DNA from 3 places in the Acidovorax sp. SDU_ACID1 genome. Region 1 is predicted to be linked to each of the others. Evidence: predicted binding sites of a transcription regulator. Region 1 holds the regulator's gene; each other region holds the start of a gene.
What was found. Region 1 encodes HrcA, which represses chaperone genes, less so after heat shock. Its sites were predicted from a motif close to TTAGCACTCNNNNNNNNNGAGTGCTAA; they were not measured.

Region 1 (4,836 bases):
CGTGATGAGATGGAATGTAGGCTCCTGGATCAGAGAATTCGCGCTCTTGATGCGCAGGGGCGGCAAGGCAGTACGCATTACAGCTTGGAGCGAATTAGGGAGGAGCGAAAGAAGGCGCGGGACAGGCAATTTAGGCTTGGTTGTTAGCGCTTGGGGGTATGGGTGCGGGTGGCCCCTTTTCTCTTTTCGTTCCCGGTGATGCGTAGGAGTTTGGATGCTGGTGGGGTATGCCCGTGTGTCCACGCAAGATCAAGATACGGCGCTGCAGCGTGATGCGTTGGAGCGGCACGGCGTGCGGCGTGTTTTCGTGGAGTCGGGTTCGGGTGTAGGGCCTCGGCCTGAGTTGCAGCGCGCCCTTGCGTTGCTGGGTACGGGTGATACGTTGGTGGTGTGGAAGTTGGACCGGATCGCGCGCAGCCTGCCTGATCTGCTTGCTATTCAGGGGCGGCTCAAGGGCGCGGGCGCTTGTATCCGTAGCTTGACTGAGCCGCTTGATACGACCAGTCCGTTCGGTGAGTTCACGTTTCAGGTGCTGGGCGCGGTGGCGCAATTGGAGCGCTCGATGATTCGTGAGCGGGTCATGGCTGGGCAGGCTGCTGCACGTGCGCGTGGCAAGGTCTGGGGCAGGGCTCGCACTATCCCGGATGAGGATGTGGCGCACATAGTGGCCATGTGGCGCTCGGGTGTGTTGTCTCAGGCGCAGCTTGCGGATTTGTGGGGTGTTACGGTGTCCTGTCTGCGCGATACGATCCACCGTTTTGAAAGGCGTGGCCGCTGGCGATGATGGGGTTCATGCGGTACCGGGGCGCGGCCCCGGTTTTGCCCAAAAAAATAGCCCGAATGGCCGGGCTATTTGTTTCAGGTACATGACTAGAATGATTCGATGCTCGATGACCGCTCCAAGTTGTTGTTGAAGGCGCTGGTAGAACGCTACATCGCCGACGGACAGCCAGTGGGTTCCAGAACCCTGTCGCGGGCATCGGGCCTCGAATTGTCGCCTGCCACGATACGCAACGTGATGGCAGACCTGGAAGAGCTGGGGTTGATCGCCAGCCCCCACACCTCTGCTGGGCGCATTCCCACGGCCAAGGGCTACCGGCTCTTCGTCGACACCATGCTCACCGTGCAGAAGGAGCAACTGCCCGAACTGCAACTGCGGCCCGAGCAGCCGCAGAAGGTGATCGCCAACGCGGCGCAGCTGCTGTCCAGCCTGTCGCAGTTCGTGGGCGTGGTCATGGCGCCGCGCCGCGCATCGGTGTTCCGGCACATCGAGTTCCTGCGCCTGTCCGAGCGGCGGCTGCTCGTCATCATCGTCTCGCCGGACGGCGACGTGCAGAACCGGGTGATCTTCACCGAGTCGGACTATGCGCAATCGCAACTGGTGGAAGCCGCGAATTTCCTCAACGCCCACTATGCGGGCCTGACCATGGAGCAAGTGCGCGAGCGCCTCAAGTCCGAGGTGGACACGCTGCGCCGCGAAATCGCCGTGCTGATGCAGGCGGCGGTCAACGTGGGCACCGAGGCCATGTCCGAATCCCAGGAGGAGGTGGTTTTCTCCGGTGAGCGCAACCTGCTGGCGGTGAGCGACTTCTCCGGCGACATGGGCAACCTGCGCCGGGCCTTCGACCTGTTCGAGCAAAAGACGCAGATCCTGCGGCTGCTGGACATCTCCAGCCGGGCCGAGGGCGTGCGCATCTTCATCGGCGGCGAGAGCCAGGTCGTTCCATTTGAGGAACTGTCCGTCGTCAGCGCGCCCTACGAGGTCGACGGCCAGGTGGTCGGCACACTGGGCGTGATCGGCCCCACGCGCATGCCCTACGACCGGATGATCCAGATCGTGGACATCACCTCCAAGCTGGTCACCAACGCCCTGAGCCACCGGAAGTAACCCCTACAATAGCGCCCGCTGCCCTGCCGACGAGGCGCTGGCGCAACCCTGGGGCGTTAGCTCAGTTGGTTAGAGCAGAGGACTCATAATCCTTTGGTCGTCGGTTCAAGTCCGCCACGCCCTACCAAGTGCACATAAGGAAACCATGCTGCTTAATTGATAGCATGGTTTTCTTTTTTCTGTTGTTTGTAGGCGATTTGTAGGCAACTTGCTTGGGACAACCCAGCCCAGCAACAAAAGAGTCCATGGTGGGGGCTTAGGCTTGTTTGGTCGCGGGCGTGAAAAGTAAGGCAGAAGAGGGGGCGCAGGCTAACGAGGGGCACCAAGGTAATGCCACACGGCAGTAGGTGTCATCACGTTGGCACGGCAAGCTTGTGAAGCAGATTGCAAGGTACATCACTGTGCGGCAGATTGTCGCGCCGGGGACGGCGGCTTCAGGCTGCGAGCCGCCGGTTGTGTATCCAACTACGAACGACTGCTTCGACCAACAGCTACAGTTGCAAGAGCCAGATCAGTTAGGCGGTCACTGCTATATCTGACAAATTGACCAAAAAACTGTTTAAATATACAGTGACCGCATGGCCGCCGTCTTCATCGTCCGGTTTTCTCCATGTCGCTCCCGCGCGCTGATCTGCCTATATGAAGCGCTCGTACAAAGTCTCCTGATCGCGAGACGTAACAATTTGGATACAGTCACCTCCATCGTTCGCCACAGGTGGAGAGATGACAGCATGAGCTCTGAACCCCTCACTATCGCGTTGCTTTTGAAACGCCAAGACGTGTTGCCCTTGGTGGAGCAAGTGGTCCTAGCCGCGGAAAGCGATCGGCCCGCTTTGGGCTGGTACGCGCGCAAGGTTTACCAGGAAGCCGCGATCGCCGAGCGGCTGATCGTGGCAGTGGCCGGTAAGGACGGTGACGTGCGCTACGCGGGGCATCTGCTGTTCGCCACCACCTTTCCGCGTGGCTATGTCATGCAGATTCATGTCGATGCGGCCCACCGACGCCACGGCGTTGCGCAGCGCATGCTGGACGCACTTAAGGCGCAGCTCAGTGCCTTGAACTACATTGCCATCAGCGCACGGGTGGCCGAAGACTTGCGGCAGTCGCAGGAGTTCTGGGAGAGCCAAGGTTTTTATGCGCATGGCACCGCGCCTGGCGGCAAGACACGCGGGCGAACCCTGGTCCTGCGCAGCCATGAGTTGCCGACGCAGCAACTCTTCGCCGCCAGCGGCTTGACTCATCGTGATCCCCTGGGGCTGGCGGCCGACCCGTGCACGGCCACCAAGCTTTACCTTCTGGACCTCAATGTGATCTTCGACCTGGGGCCGCGCCGCGCGCGCCACCAGGACGTAGTCGATCTCTTCGCGCTTGAGCGCCTGGGGGTCTGCCGCCTTGCCCTCAGTACGGAGTTCGATGCCGAGCTCAAGCGCTCGGCTACGAGCGCCAAGACCGACCCCATGCAGGGTCTGGGTCAGGTCTTTCCAAAGTTTTCCGTGCCACCGGACGACGTCATGGCGCGGCTCACCCATGAGATCGCACCGGCGATCTTTCCAGAACGCTTCGCCGCAGATGCGTTGACCGCCAATGACCACTCCGACCTACGGCATCTGGGCACGGTCATCCATCACAACTTGGCGGGGCTGGTCACCAGCGATGGGGACATCCGCGACGCCGCGGCCTTGCTCCGTCAGCGCTATGGAATCGAAGTGCTTTCGCCCTCTGCGTTCAAGATCCTGGGAGAGTTGGACACAGGCATCGGCGCGGTGACCGCCAGCACGCGAGACACCTTGTCGCTGGTGCCGCTTGCGCTTGGGCGCGAGGCGCAGGTTCGCGCGCTACTCTCGAGCCTGAGTGTATCGCTGGCCGATCAGACCACGGTGTGGGCGGCAGACGACGGCAGCAGCCGGGCGCGCCATCGCTGCGTCGTGCTCGAAAGCGATCGCGTCATCGGCTACCTGATGTGGCCCAGCAACTTGCGCGGGGGAACCTGGGAGGCCAGCTTGGCCGTGGACGAGCATGTGTCATGTGCGCCAGACGCCGCAAGGCTGATGATCGTTCACCTGATGGGATGCGCCCGCGAGGAGGTGCAACGCATGCGTTTGAACCTGGCGCCCGCCCAGGCCTGCGTGCGAGAGGTAGCGCTGGAAATGGGTTTCACAGGAACGCCCGAAACGCAGGCACTTCACAAGGTGTCGCTGCATGCGGCGCTGCTGCCGCATAACTGGTCGGCGCTGCGCACTCGCCTGCAGGCTGTGAGCGACATCACGCTCCCTACGGCCATGCCCGTTTTCCGGCAGGCCGACCAGTATATCGAGCTGATGCGCCCGGACGGACAACGCACGCAAGTGACGGCCTTTGCGTTGGAGACCTTGCTGTCGCCCGCGCTGCTGTGCCTGCCGGGCCGACCAGCCGTGCTCGTCCCGATCCAGCGCGACTATGCCGAGCACTTGCTCGACCACTTGGAGCAGATGCAGTTGCTGCCGCGCGCAAAGGCGCTGCTGTACCAGCAGCGTCACTACCTGAGCGCCCCACAGTCCTTAAAGGTCTTCGCGCGCGGCCACCTGATGTTTTTCTATGAGTCCACCCGCGGCCACGGCCAGAAGGCCGTAGTGGCAATGGCCCGCGTGGTCAATGCCTATCTGAGCGCCGAAGGCGCGATCGACAAGGCCGACCTAGATCGCTCCGTGCTCGAGGCGGCCGACCTGGCAGCTATTGGCAAGTCGGAGATCAAGACCGTGGTCGTCTTCGACAATGTCAAAACCCTACCTCGACCGGTGCCACTGGAGAGCCTGAAGCGATTGGGCTGCGGTAAGGCGACGCAGTTGCTGACGAGCCGTCTTCTCACACCCGAGCAAACGCACAGCATTATTCTTGAAGGATTTCCGCCGTGAGCGCCCCGCAAAACTTTCTAATCTCTCTCGAGGCGCGACACGCGGACCGGATTTTTG
Region 2 (4,836 bases), 2.1 Mb from region 1:
CAGGTGCTGGCCAGCGGCGCGCGCGCGGGCCAGACCACCGCCGTGCTGTTCGTGGACCTGGACAACTTCAAAACCCTCAACGACACCCAGGGCCACGAGGTGGGCGACCTGCTGCTGCGCCAGGCCGCCCAGCGCCTGTCCGACGCCGTGCGCGCGCAGGACACCGTGGCGCGCCTGGGCGGCGACGAATTCGTCATCGTGCTGCAGCACCTGGGCACCGATGCGCACGAGGCCGCCGCCCAGGCACGCGAGCTGTGCGAGCACTTCCTGGACCGCCTGCGCCAGCCCTACAACCTGGACGGCCACGCCTACCACGGCGCCGCCAGCATCGGGGTGACGCTGCTGGCCCATGTGCCCGACTCGGTGGACGAGGTGCTCAAGCAGGCCGACATGGCCATGTACCGCGCCAAGGACGCCGGGCGCAACACGCTGCGCTTCTTCGACCCCGACATGCAGCAAGCCGTCAACCGCCGCGCGCTGCTGGAGGCCGAGCTGCACCACGGCCTGCGCGAGGCGCAGTTCCTGCTGCTCTACCAGCCCCAGGTGGAAAGCAGCGGGCGGGTGACCGGCGCCGAGGTGCTGGTACGCTGGCGCCACCCCGAGCAGGGCATGGTCTCGCCCGCCGAATTCATCCCGCTGGCCGAGCAGACGGGCCTGATCCTGCCGCTGGGCCACTGGGTCATGGAGACGGCGCTGCGCCAGCAGGCCCTGTGGCGGAACGACCCGGCCCTGCGGCACCTGAACCTGGCCATCAACGTGAGCGCCCGCCAGTTCCTGCAGGAAGATTTCGTGGACCAGGTCGCCGCGCTGCTGCAGGCCACCGGCGCAGACCCGGCGCGCATCAAGCTGGAGCTGACCGAAAGCCTGCTGCTGCACAACGTGGAGGGTGCCATCGCCACCATGCACGCGCTGCAGGCCCACGGCCTGGGCTTCTCGCTGGACGACTTCGGCACCGGCTATTCCTCGCTCGGCTATCTCAAGCGCCTGCCGCTCGCACAGATCAAGATCGACCAGGGCTTCGTGCGCGATGTGCTGCAGGACCCGCGCGACGCCGCCATCGCGCGCACCATCATCGCGCTGGCCGGCAGCCTGGGGCTTCAGGTCATCGCCGAGGGCGTGGAAACCGCCGCGCACCACCAGTTCCTGCTGGAACACGGGTGCACCGCATTCCAGGGCTACCTGTTCGGGCGGCCGATGGAGCTGGCGCAGTTCGAGCAGGCCGCGCGCGCGTCGGTGCCGCAAGCGACCTAGAGCCCGCCGTCCACCTGCCCGGCCACCCACTGCGCGTAATCCGCCTCGGCTTCCACGACCTGGGTCAGCAGTTGCGGCACCTCGTAGGGATGCTGCGCCCGCAGCCAGGCGCGCAGGGGGGCGCCGCCTCGAGCAGGGTCTTGCACGCCAGGCGCCACTCGGCGTCCTCATGCTGCGCGCCCTGCCAGACGTAGTGCGAGGCGATGGACTCCACCTGCACGCAGGCGGCCAGCCGCGCCTGCACGGCACCCGAGGCCAGCCGCCGGGCATCGGCCGCGCTGGCGACGGTGGTGGTGACGACGGCGATGATGGCGGTCATGGACTTCCAATTTGATAGCTGCTTGCGCTTTATGGATAAGCGCTGGAGCCGCTTTTTACCTTATTTCCCTCTGTGGGCGATTTCCTGCATCCACACGGGAACTCCGCCTTTAGCACTCCCTCTAACGGAGTGCTAATATGAACCCCATGCAAGAAAGGACTCCCGGTATGGCCTTCCAGACTGCACCCACCGCGACAACGACGCTGGCGCCCGCCAACCCCTGGGCCCTGGTTCCCCCGCTGGGTAATCTGGACGCCTATATCTCTGCCGTCAACCGCATCCCCCTGCTCACGCAGGAGGAGGAGCAGCGCTATGCGCGCCAGCTCAAGGAAGACAGCAACGTCGAGGCCGCCGGCCGCCTGGTGCTGTCGCACCTGCGCCTGGTGGTATCGATCTCGCGCCAATACCTCGGCTACGGCCTGCCGCACGGCGACCTCATCCAAGAGGGCAACGTGGGCCTGATGAAAGCCGTCAAGCGCTTCGACCCCGACCAGGGCGTGCGCCTGGTGAGCTACGCCATGCACTGGATCAAGGCGGAGATCCACGAATACATCCTCAAGAACTGGCGCATGGTCAAGGTGGCGACCACCAAGGCCCAGCGCAAGCTGTTCTTCAACCTGCGGTCGATGAAGCAGGGCTTCAAGGCCGAGGCACTGGATGCCGACACGCACCGCGAGACGCTGTCCGACCATGAGATCGACCTCGTGGCCGAGCAGCTCAACGTGAAGCGCGAGGAAGTCATCGAGATGGAAACGCGCCTGTCGGGCGGCGACGTGCTGCTGGACCCCACGCCCGGCGACGATGGCGAGCAGGCCTACGGCCCCATCGCCTACCTGGCCGACGCGGCGCATGAACCCACCGCGATGATCGAGACGCGCCAGCGCGACATGTTGGCGACCGACGGCATCGCCACCGCGCTGGAAAGCCTGGACGCGCGCAGCCGCCGCATCGTCGAGGAGCGCTGGCTGAACGTGCAGGACGACGGCTCCGGCGGCATGACGCTGCACGAGCTGGCGGCCGAGTACGGCGTGAGCGCCGAGCGCATCCGCCAGATCGAGGTCGCGGCCATGAAGAAGATGAAGAAGGCGCTGGCCGAATACGCCTGACCGGCTCCCCACCGAACGCGCAGCCCCTCAGGCTGCGCGTTTTTCTTTGCACCCCCAGAACGCGCCATGCAACGCCGCACCCTGCTGACCCTGGCCCCGGCCCTCGCCCTTCCCAGCGCCTTCGCAGACGCCTGGCCCGCCAGGCCGCTGCGCATCATCGTCGGCTTTCCGCCCGGCTCCTCCCCCGACCTGACGGCGCGCACCTTCGCCGAGCCGCTGGCGCAGGCGCTGGGCCAGCCCGTGGTGGTGGAGAACAAGGTGGGCGCGGGCGGCAACATCGCCGCCCATGCCGTGGCCCAGGCGCGGGACGGGCACACGGTGGGCCTGTTCATCAACGGCAACCTGACCATCGCCAGGCTGCTCAACCCGCAGTTGCCCTACGACCCCGCCCGGGACCTGGCGCCGCTGTCGCTGCTCGGCACTTCGCCACTGCTGCTGACGGCACCCGTGGGGCAGGACGGCGTGCCTGCGTCCGGCAACGCGCGCGCCTTCCTCGCGGCGGCGCGCCAGGCCGGCGACCGCTGGAGCTACGGCACACCCGGCGTGGGCACCGTGGGCCATCTCGGCATGGAACTGCTCAAGGCGCGCACGGGCATCGACCCCGTGCACGTGCCCTACCCCGGCTATCCGCAGGTGGCCACGGCCATGCTGGGCGGGCAGCTGCAGATGGCGCTGCTGCCGCCGGCGCTGGCGCTGGCGCAGGAGCGCGCGGGCCGGCTGCGGCTGATCGGCGTCACTTCCGCAGGCCGCAGCACGCTCGCGCCCGGCGTGCCCAGCCTGGCCGAGGCCGGCGTGCAAGGCGTGCAGCTCGAGATGTGGAACGCCTTCGCGGCGCCCGCGGCCATGGCCGCACCGGTGCGCGCGCGCCTGGCGGCGCTGATCGGCGGCATCGCCCGCAGCCCCGAGGTGCGCGCCAAGCTGTTCCAGCAGGGCTGGCAGGCGGTGGGCTCCTCCACCGAAGGGCTGGCCAACCGCATCCAGGCCGACACCCGGGCGCTGGGCGAGATCATTCGCTTGCGCCAGATCAAGGCGGAGTGATTCCAGGGCACGGGATAGCGCTACATTTTGTTGCAATGCAGCAAAGAGGCGGCAATGATCGCGGGTTTCCCGACCACAGCGATCCACCCCCGCCATGACCGTCGAACGTCCCTTGGGCTGCCTGGCCTGCGCCTGCCAGAATCAATGCCTGCTGGGCCGCCAGCGCGAAGCCGTGCGCCAGCGCTGGAGCCCGCATGTGGCGGAGCGCTCCTTCCACAAGGGCGACCGGCTGCAGCAGCAGGGCCGGGCCGCCGCCACCTTCCAGGTCATCAAGGTGGGCACGGTGCTCGCACTGCGCAGCGGGGACGACGGCGTGGAGCGCCCCGTGGGCATGTTCGGCGGGGGCCAGCTGCTCGGCGGCATGGCGCTGCTGCAGCGGCCGGAGGCACTGTCGTGCCAGGCGCTGTCGGCCGGGCGCGTGTGCGAGGTGGCCGTGGCCGCCGTGGGCACGCAGGCGCTGGCGGATGCGGAATTCCTGTTCGCCCTGGCCTGGGAATGCGCCGACATCAACGCGCAGCTGGCCGACTGGGCGCGCGTGGTGCGTATCCGCAGCACCGCCGGGCAACTGGCGGGCGCGCTGCTGCAGCTGGCGAGCCTGCAGCGCAGCACGCTCGTGCGCCTGCCCAGCCACACCGTGCTGGCCACGCTGCTGGCCACCACGCGCGAGACCATCGCACGCACGCTGCGCCAGCTCGGCGAGCAGCAGTGCGTGGTGCGCCACGACCGCTGGCACTGCGAGATCCACCGCGCGCGGCTGCTCGCGCTCGCGGCGGGCAACCCGCCGCTTCAGAAAACATAGCTGCTCGCGCTTCCCCTGAAAGCGCTGGAGCCGTTTTTGGCTCTTATTCCGTGAGCGCGGCGGGCACGCTGTCTTCCTGGGTGCCCGCGCTGCGCAGCAGGGCCAGCACCTGCGCCGCGGGCACGGCCTTGGAATACAGCCAGCCCTGGTAGGCCTCGCAGCCGTGCTGCTCCAGGAAACGCAGCTGCTCGACCGCCTCCACGCCCTCGGCCACCACGTGCAGGCCCAGCGTGCGGGCAAGCCCGATGATGGCGCGCACCATGGTGGCGTCGGCCTCGCTGTGCAGCAGCGGGCGGATGAATTCGCGGTCGATCTTGATGCGC
Region 3 (4,836 bases), 220 kb from region 1:
ACATGCCCATGCCGCCCATGCCGCCCATGTCGGGCATGCCGCCGGCAGCGGGGGCTTCGTCCTTCGGAGCCTCAGCCACCATGGCTTCGGTCGTCAGCAGCAGCGAGGCCACGGAAGCGGCGTTCTGCAGGGCCGTGCGGGTCACCTTGGTCGGGTCCAGGATACCCATTTCCAGCATGTCGCCGTAGGTGTCGTTGGCGGCGTTGAAGCCGTAGTTGCCCTTGCCGTTCAGCACGGCATTGACCACCACCGAGGGCTCGCCACCGGCGTTGGCCACGATCTCGCGCAGGGGCGCTTCGATGGCCTTGAGCACCAGCTTGATGCCGGCGTCCTGCTCGGCGTTGTCGCCCTTCAGCTCGCCGATGGCTTGCTTGGCGCGCAGGAAGGCCACGCCGCCGCCGGCCACGATGCCTTCTTCCACCGCAGCGCGGGTGGCGTGCAGGGCGTCTTCCACGCGGGCCTTCTTTTCCTTCATCTCGACTTCGGTGGCAGCGCCTACCTTGATGACGGCCACGCCGCCGGCCAGCTTGGCCACGCGCTCTTGCAGCTTCTCGCGGTCGTAGTCGCTGGTGGCTTCCTCGATCTGGATGCGGATCTGCTTGACGCGCGCCTCGATGTCAGCGGCAGCGCCGGCGCCGTCGATGATCGTGGTGTTTTCCTTGCCGATCTCGATCGTCTTCGCCTGGCCCAGGTCGGCCAGCGTCACTTTCTCCAGCGACAGGCCCACTTCCTCGGCGATCACCTTGCCGCCCGTCAGGATGGCGATGTCTTCCAGCATGGCCTTGCGGCGGTCGCCGAAGCCAGGCGCCTTCACGGCCACGACCTTCAGGATGCCGCGGATCGTGTTCACCACCAGCGTCGCCAGGGCTTCGCCTTCGACTTCTTCAGCGATGATCAGCAGCGGGCGGCCGGCCTTGGCGACTTGCTCCAGCGTGGGCAGCAGGTCGCGGATGTTGGACACCTTCTTGTCGTACAGCAGCACGAAGGGGTTGTCCAGGACGGCGGACTGCTTCTCGGGCTGGTTGATGAAGTAGGGCGAGAGGTAGCCGCGGTCGAACTGCATGCCTTCCACGACGTCCAGCTCGTTGTCCAGCGACTTGCCGTCTTCGACGGTGATCACGCCTTCCTTGCCCACCTTGTCCATCGCGTCGGCGATGATCTTGCCCACGGACTCGTCGGAGTTCGCGGAGATGGATCCGACCTGGGCGATTTCCTTGGAGGTGGTCGTGGCCTTGGAAGCCTTCTTCAGCTCTTCCACCAGGGCCACCACGGCCTTGTCGATGCCGCGCTTGAGGTCCATGGGGTTCAGGCCGGCGGCCACGTACTTGGAGCCTTCGCGCACGATGGCCTGGGCCAGCACGGTGGCGGTGGTGGTGCCGTCACCGGCGATATCATTGGTCTTGGAGGCCACTTCCTTCACGAGCTGGGCGCCCATGTTCTGCAGCTTGTCCTTCAGTTCGATTTCCTTGGCCACGGACACGCCGTCCTTGGTCACCGTGGGGGCGCCGAACGAGCGCTCCAGCACCACGTTGCGGCCCTTGGGGCCCAGGGTCACCTTGACCGCATTGGCCAGGATGTTCACGCCTTCGACCATGCGAGCGCGGGCTTCGCCGCCGAAAACTACGTCTTTTGCTGCCATTTCAATTCTCCAGATTCAGTAAACAGGGAAGGGATGAAGAAGTGCCGAAGGCTTACTTCTCGACGACCGCGAACAGGTCGTCTTCCTTCATGACCAGCAGTTCGTCACCATCGACCTTCACGGTCTGGCCGCTGTACTTGCCGAACAGCACGCGGTCGCCGACCTTCACGTTCAGGGCGATCAGGTCGCCCTTGTCGTTCTTGCGGCCGGGGCCCACGGCCAGCACTTCGCCTTGATCGGGCTTCTCGGCAGCGTTGTCGGGGATCACGATGCCCGAGGCGGTCTTGGTTTCGTTTTCCAGGCGCTTGACGATCACGCGATCGTGCAGGGGGCGAAGGTTCATTGCATCTCTCCTAGAGGACAAAAGGTTTACGACTATCGACAACGCGCCCGCGGGGGCGGGCGCTTCGGAACCCGGCAGAGAGGTGTTAGCACTCATCTGCAGCGAGTGCTAATGATACGGGCGTTCTGGGTGTTTTCAAGGCCCGGACGCCCGAAATCTGTGCGCAACGCACCGCATTTACAATCCTGGAGCCTCGGGAAACCGTGCCGAGGCACACTTGAGATCGGGGGCGCTTGGGTGGTCAGGGTTCCTTCCCGCCACTCCTCCATCCCCGCAAGGCGATCGAGGGACCAATGGCATCCATGCAACTTACGACAGCTCTTTTAGGGATCGGCCTGGCGGTACTGATTCTGTACCTCGTGCGCCGAGACCACTTGTATTTGATGCATGGCCTGTTCTGGGTCATGCTGGCAGCCGTAGCCGCAGTGCTGGGTGCCTGGCCCGGGCTCATCGACCGGCTGGCCGGGTGGACGGGCTTCAGTTATCCGCCAGCGCTGCTACTGCTGCTGGCTTCCATCGTGCTGGTGCTCAAGGCCCTGCATGCCGACATGCTCAACACCCGCATCGAGCGTGACGTGCGCCGGCTGAATCAGCGCCTGGCGATGCTGGAGGCCGACCTCGAAAACCTCCAGCAGGCATCCCACTCTTCCCCTGATTCTTCATCAACATGACTTCTCCCCTGCTTCCCGTCATCTTGTGCGGGGGCTCAGGCACCCGCCTGTGGCCGCTGTCGCGCGAAACCTACCCCAAGCAGTTCCTGGCACTGGGTGGCGACGGCGTCTCCATGCTGCAAGACACCGCCAAGCGGCTGGACGGCGTGGCGCCGCACATACCCCAGGCCGCACCCATCGTGGTGTGCAACAGCGAGCATCGCTTTCTGGCCGCCCAGCAACTGCAGGAGGCCGGTATCTCCGGCGCCAGGCTGGTGCTGGAGCCTGTCGGGCGCAACACTGCACCCGCCTTGACCCTGGCCGCCCTGGTCGCGGATCCGCATGCCGTACTGCTGGCCATGCCCGCCGACCACGTCATGACCGACGTGGCCCAACTGCACGGCGCCGTGCAGACCGCGTGGGAGTTGGCGAAAGGCGGAGCCATGGTCACTTTCGGTATCGTGGCCAATCGTCCCGAAACGGGGTATGGCTACATCCAGAAGGCGCAAGCCATCGACGGCTGCAACGCCTTCGCCATCCAGAGCTTTGCCGAAAAGCCCAGTCTGGAACTGGCCCAGGCCTACGTGGAAAGCGGCAACTATTTCTGGAACAGCGGCCTGTTCATGGTGCGCGCGGACCAGTGGCTCAAGGCCATGGCCGCACTGCAGCCGCAGATGCTGCAAGCCTGTCGGGCCGCCATCGAGCAAAGCAGCCGTGACCTGGACTTCATCCGGCCCCACGGCGACACCTTCGCTGCTTGCCCTTCCGACTCCATCGACTACGCCGTCATGGAACACCTACCCGGCAACAAGGCTCTGGGCATCCCCGCCCGCGTCGTGCCGCTGGACGCCGGCTGGTCCGACCTGGGCGCCTGGGACGCCCTGTGGGACGTGCTGCCCCACGATGCGCAGGGTAACGCCCACACCGGCCAGACCCTCGCTATCGACACCCGCGACAGCCTGCTGTTCTCCGAAACCTGCCTCGTCGCCGCCGTGGGTGTGGACAACCTCGTTATTGTCGAAACGCCCGACGCCATCCTGGTTGCCGACAAGCGCAAGACCCAGGACGTCAAGAAGATCGTGGCGGAACTGAAGGTGCAGAAGCGCAGCCTGGCCTCCACCCACCGCAAGGTGCACCGGCCCTGGGGCTGGTACGACAGCATCGACAGCGGCGAGCGCTTCCAGGTCAAGCGCATCGTGGTCAATCCCGGCGCGCAGTTGAGCCTGCAAATGCATCACCACCGGGCCGAGCACTGGATCGTCGTCAAGGGCACGGCCCAAGTCACCAATGGCGACAAGACATTTTTGCTGGCCGAGAACGAGTCGACCTTCATTTCGCTTGGGTACACGCACCGGTTGGCCAATCCGGGCAAGGTGCCGCTGGAGATCATCGAGGTGCAGTCCGGCAGCTATCTGGGAGAAGACGACATCGTCCGTTTCGAGGACACCTACGGCCGCGCCCCCCAACCGGTGGCCAGCCCATGATCGCCATGCCTGGCATGCCCATGCTGCGGGCGTTGTGGTCGTACCGTGGGTTCGTCTGGAGCAGCGTCCTGCGCGAATTCCAGGGCAAATACCGCGAATCCCTGCTGGGCGCCTTCTGGTCCGTGGCCAACCCGCTGACCATGATCGTCATCTACACCGTGGTGTTCGGGCGCCTCATGGGCAACACGCTGCAAGGGCACGAGCAGACCCCGTTCGCCTTCAGCATCTATCTGTGCGCGGGCGTCATCCACTGGAGCCTGTTCGCCGAAATGCTCGGGCGGCTGAACAACGTGTTCCTGGAGCATGGCAACCTCATCAAGAAATCGAACTTCCCGCGCATCTGTCTGCCCGCCATCGTCACGCTGTCGGCGCTCATCAACTTCGGCATCGTCTTCACGCTGTACCTGGTGTTCCTCGCGCTCATCGGCCACTGGCCGGGGCAGGCGCTGCTGGCAGCCGTGCCGCTGCTGGCGCTGCAAATCCTGTTCACACTGGGCTTGGGCATCTTCCTGGGCACGCTCAACGTGTTCTTTCGCGACGTGGGGCAACTGACCGGCGTGGTCTTGCAGTTTTGGTTCTGGCTCACGCCCATCGTCTACACCCTGCCCGCGCTGCCTGAAAAAGTGCGCAGCCTGATGGCGCTGAACCCGATGGCCCCGCTGATGGCCGGCTACCAGCAGATCTATCTGGACAAAGCCGTACCCTCCGCTGGGCCGCTGT

Region 2: a site for HrcA is predicted at 1,680-1,706, ahead of rpoH (RNA polymerase sigma factor RpoH). Genes of this name have one in related genera too.
Region 3: a site for HrcA is predicted at 2,068-2,094, ahead of groES (co-chaperone GroES). Genes of this name have one in related genera too.

What each region holds. Positions count from the first base shown of each region.
Region 1 covers NZ_CP152342.1:3,372,827-3,377,662, reverse strand. Annotated here, with positions in the region: gene AAG689_RS16565 (recombinase family protein) at 215-784, shown strand; gene hrcA (heat-inducible transcriptional repressor HrcA) at 884-1,888, shown strand; tRNA gene AAG689_RS16555 (tRNA-Ile) at 1,939-2,015, shown strand; gene AAG689_RS16550 (GNAT family N-acetyltransferase) at 2,620-4,779, shown strand; gene AAG689_RS16545 (ASCH domain-containing protein) at 4,776-4,836, shown strand, end outside.
Region 2 covers NZ_CP152342.1:299,202-304,037, reverse strand. Annotated here, with positions in the region: gene AAG689_RS01400 (EAL domain-containing protein) at 1-1,251, shown strand, start outside; gene AAG689_RS01395 (hypothetical protein) at 1,248-1,331, opposite strand; gene cutA (divalent cation tolerance protein CutA) at 1,316-1,570, opposite strand; gene rpoH (RNA polymerase sigma factor RpoH) at 1,738-2,676, shown strand; gene AAG689_RS01380 (Bug family tripartite tricarboxylate transporter substrate binding protein) at 2,743-3,714, shown strand; gene AAG689_RS01375 (Crp/Fnr family transcriptional regulator) at 3,809-4,513, shown strand; partial or broken gene AAG689_RS01370 (putative bifunctional diguanylate cyclase/phosphodiesterase) at 4,557-4,836, opposite strand, start outside.
Region 3 covers NZ_CP152342.1:3,593,554-3,598,389, reverse strand. Annotated here, with positions in the region: gene groL (chaperonin GroEL) at 1-1,639, opposite strand, end outside; gene groES (co-chaperone GroES) at 1,692-1,982, opposite strand; gene AAG689_RS17690 (DUF2304 domain-containing protein) at 2,276-2,653, shown strand; gene AAG689_RS17685 (mannose-1-phosphate guanylyltransferase/mannose-6-phosphate isomerase) at 2,650-4,116, shown strand; gene AAG689_RS17680 (ABC transporter permease) at 4,122-4,836, shown strand, end outside.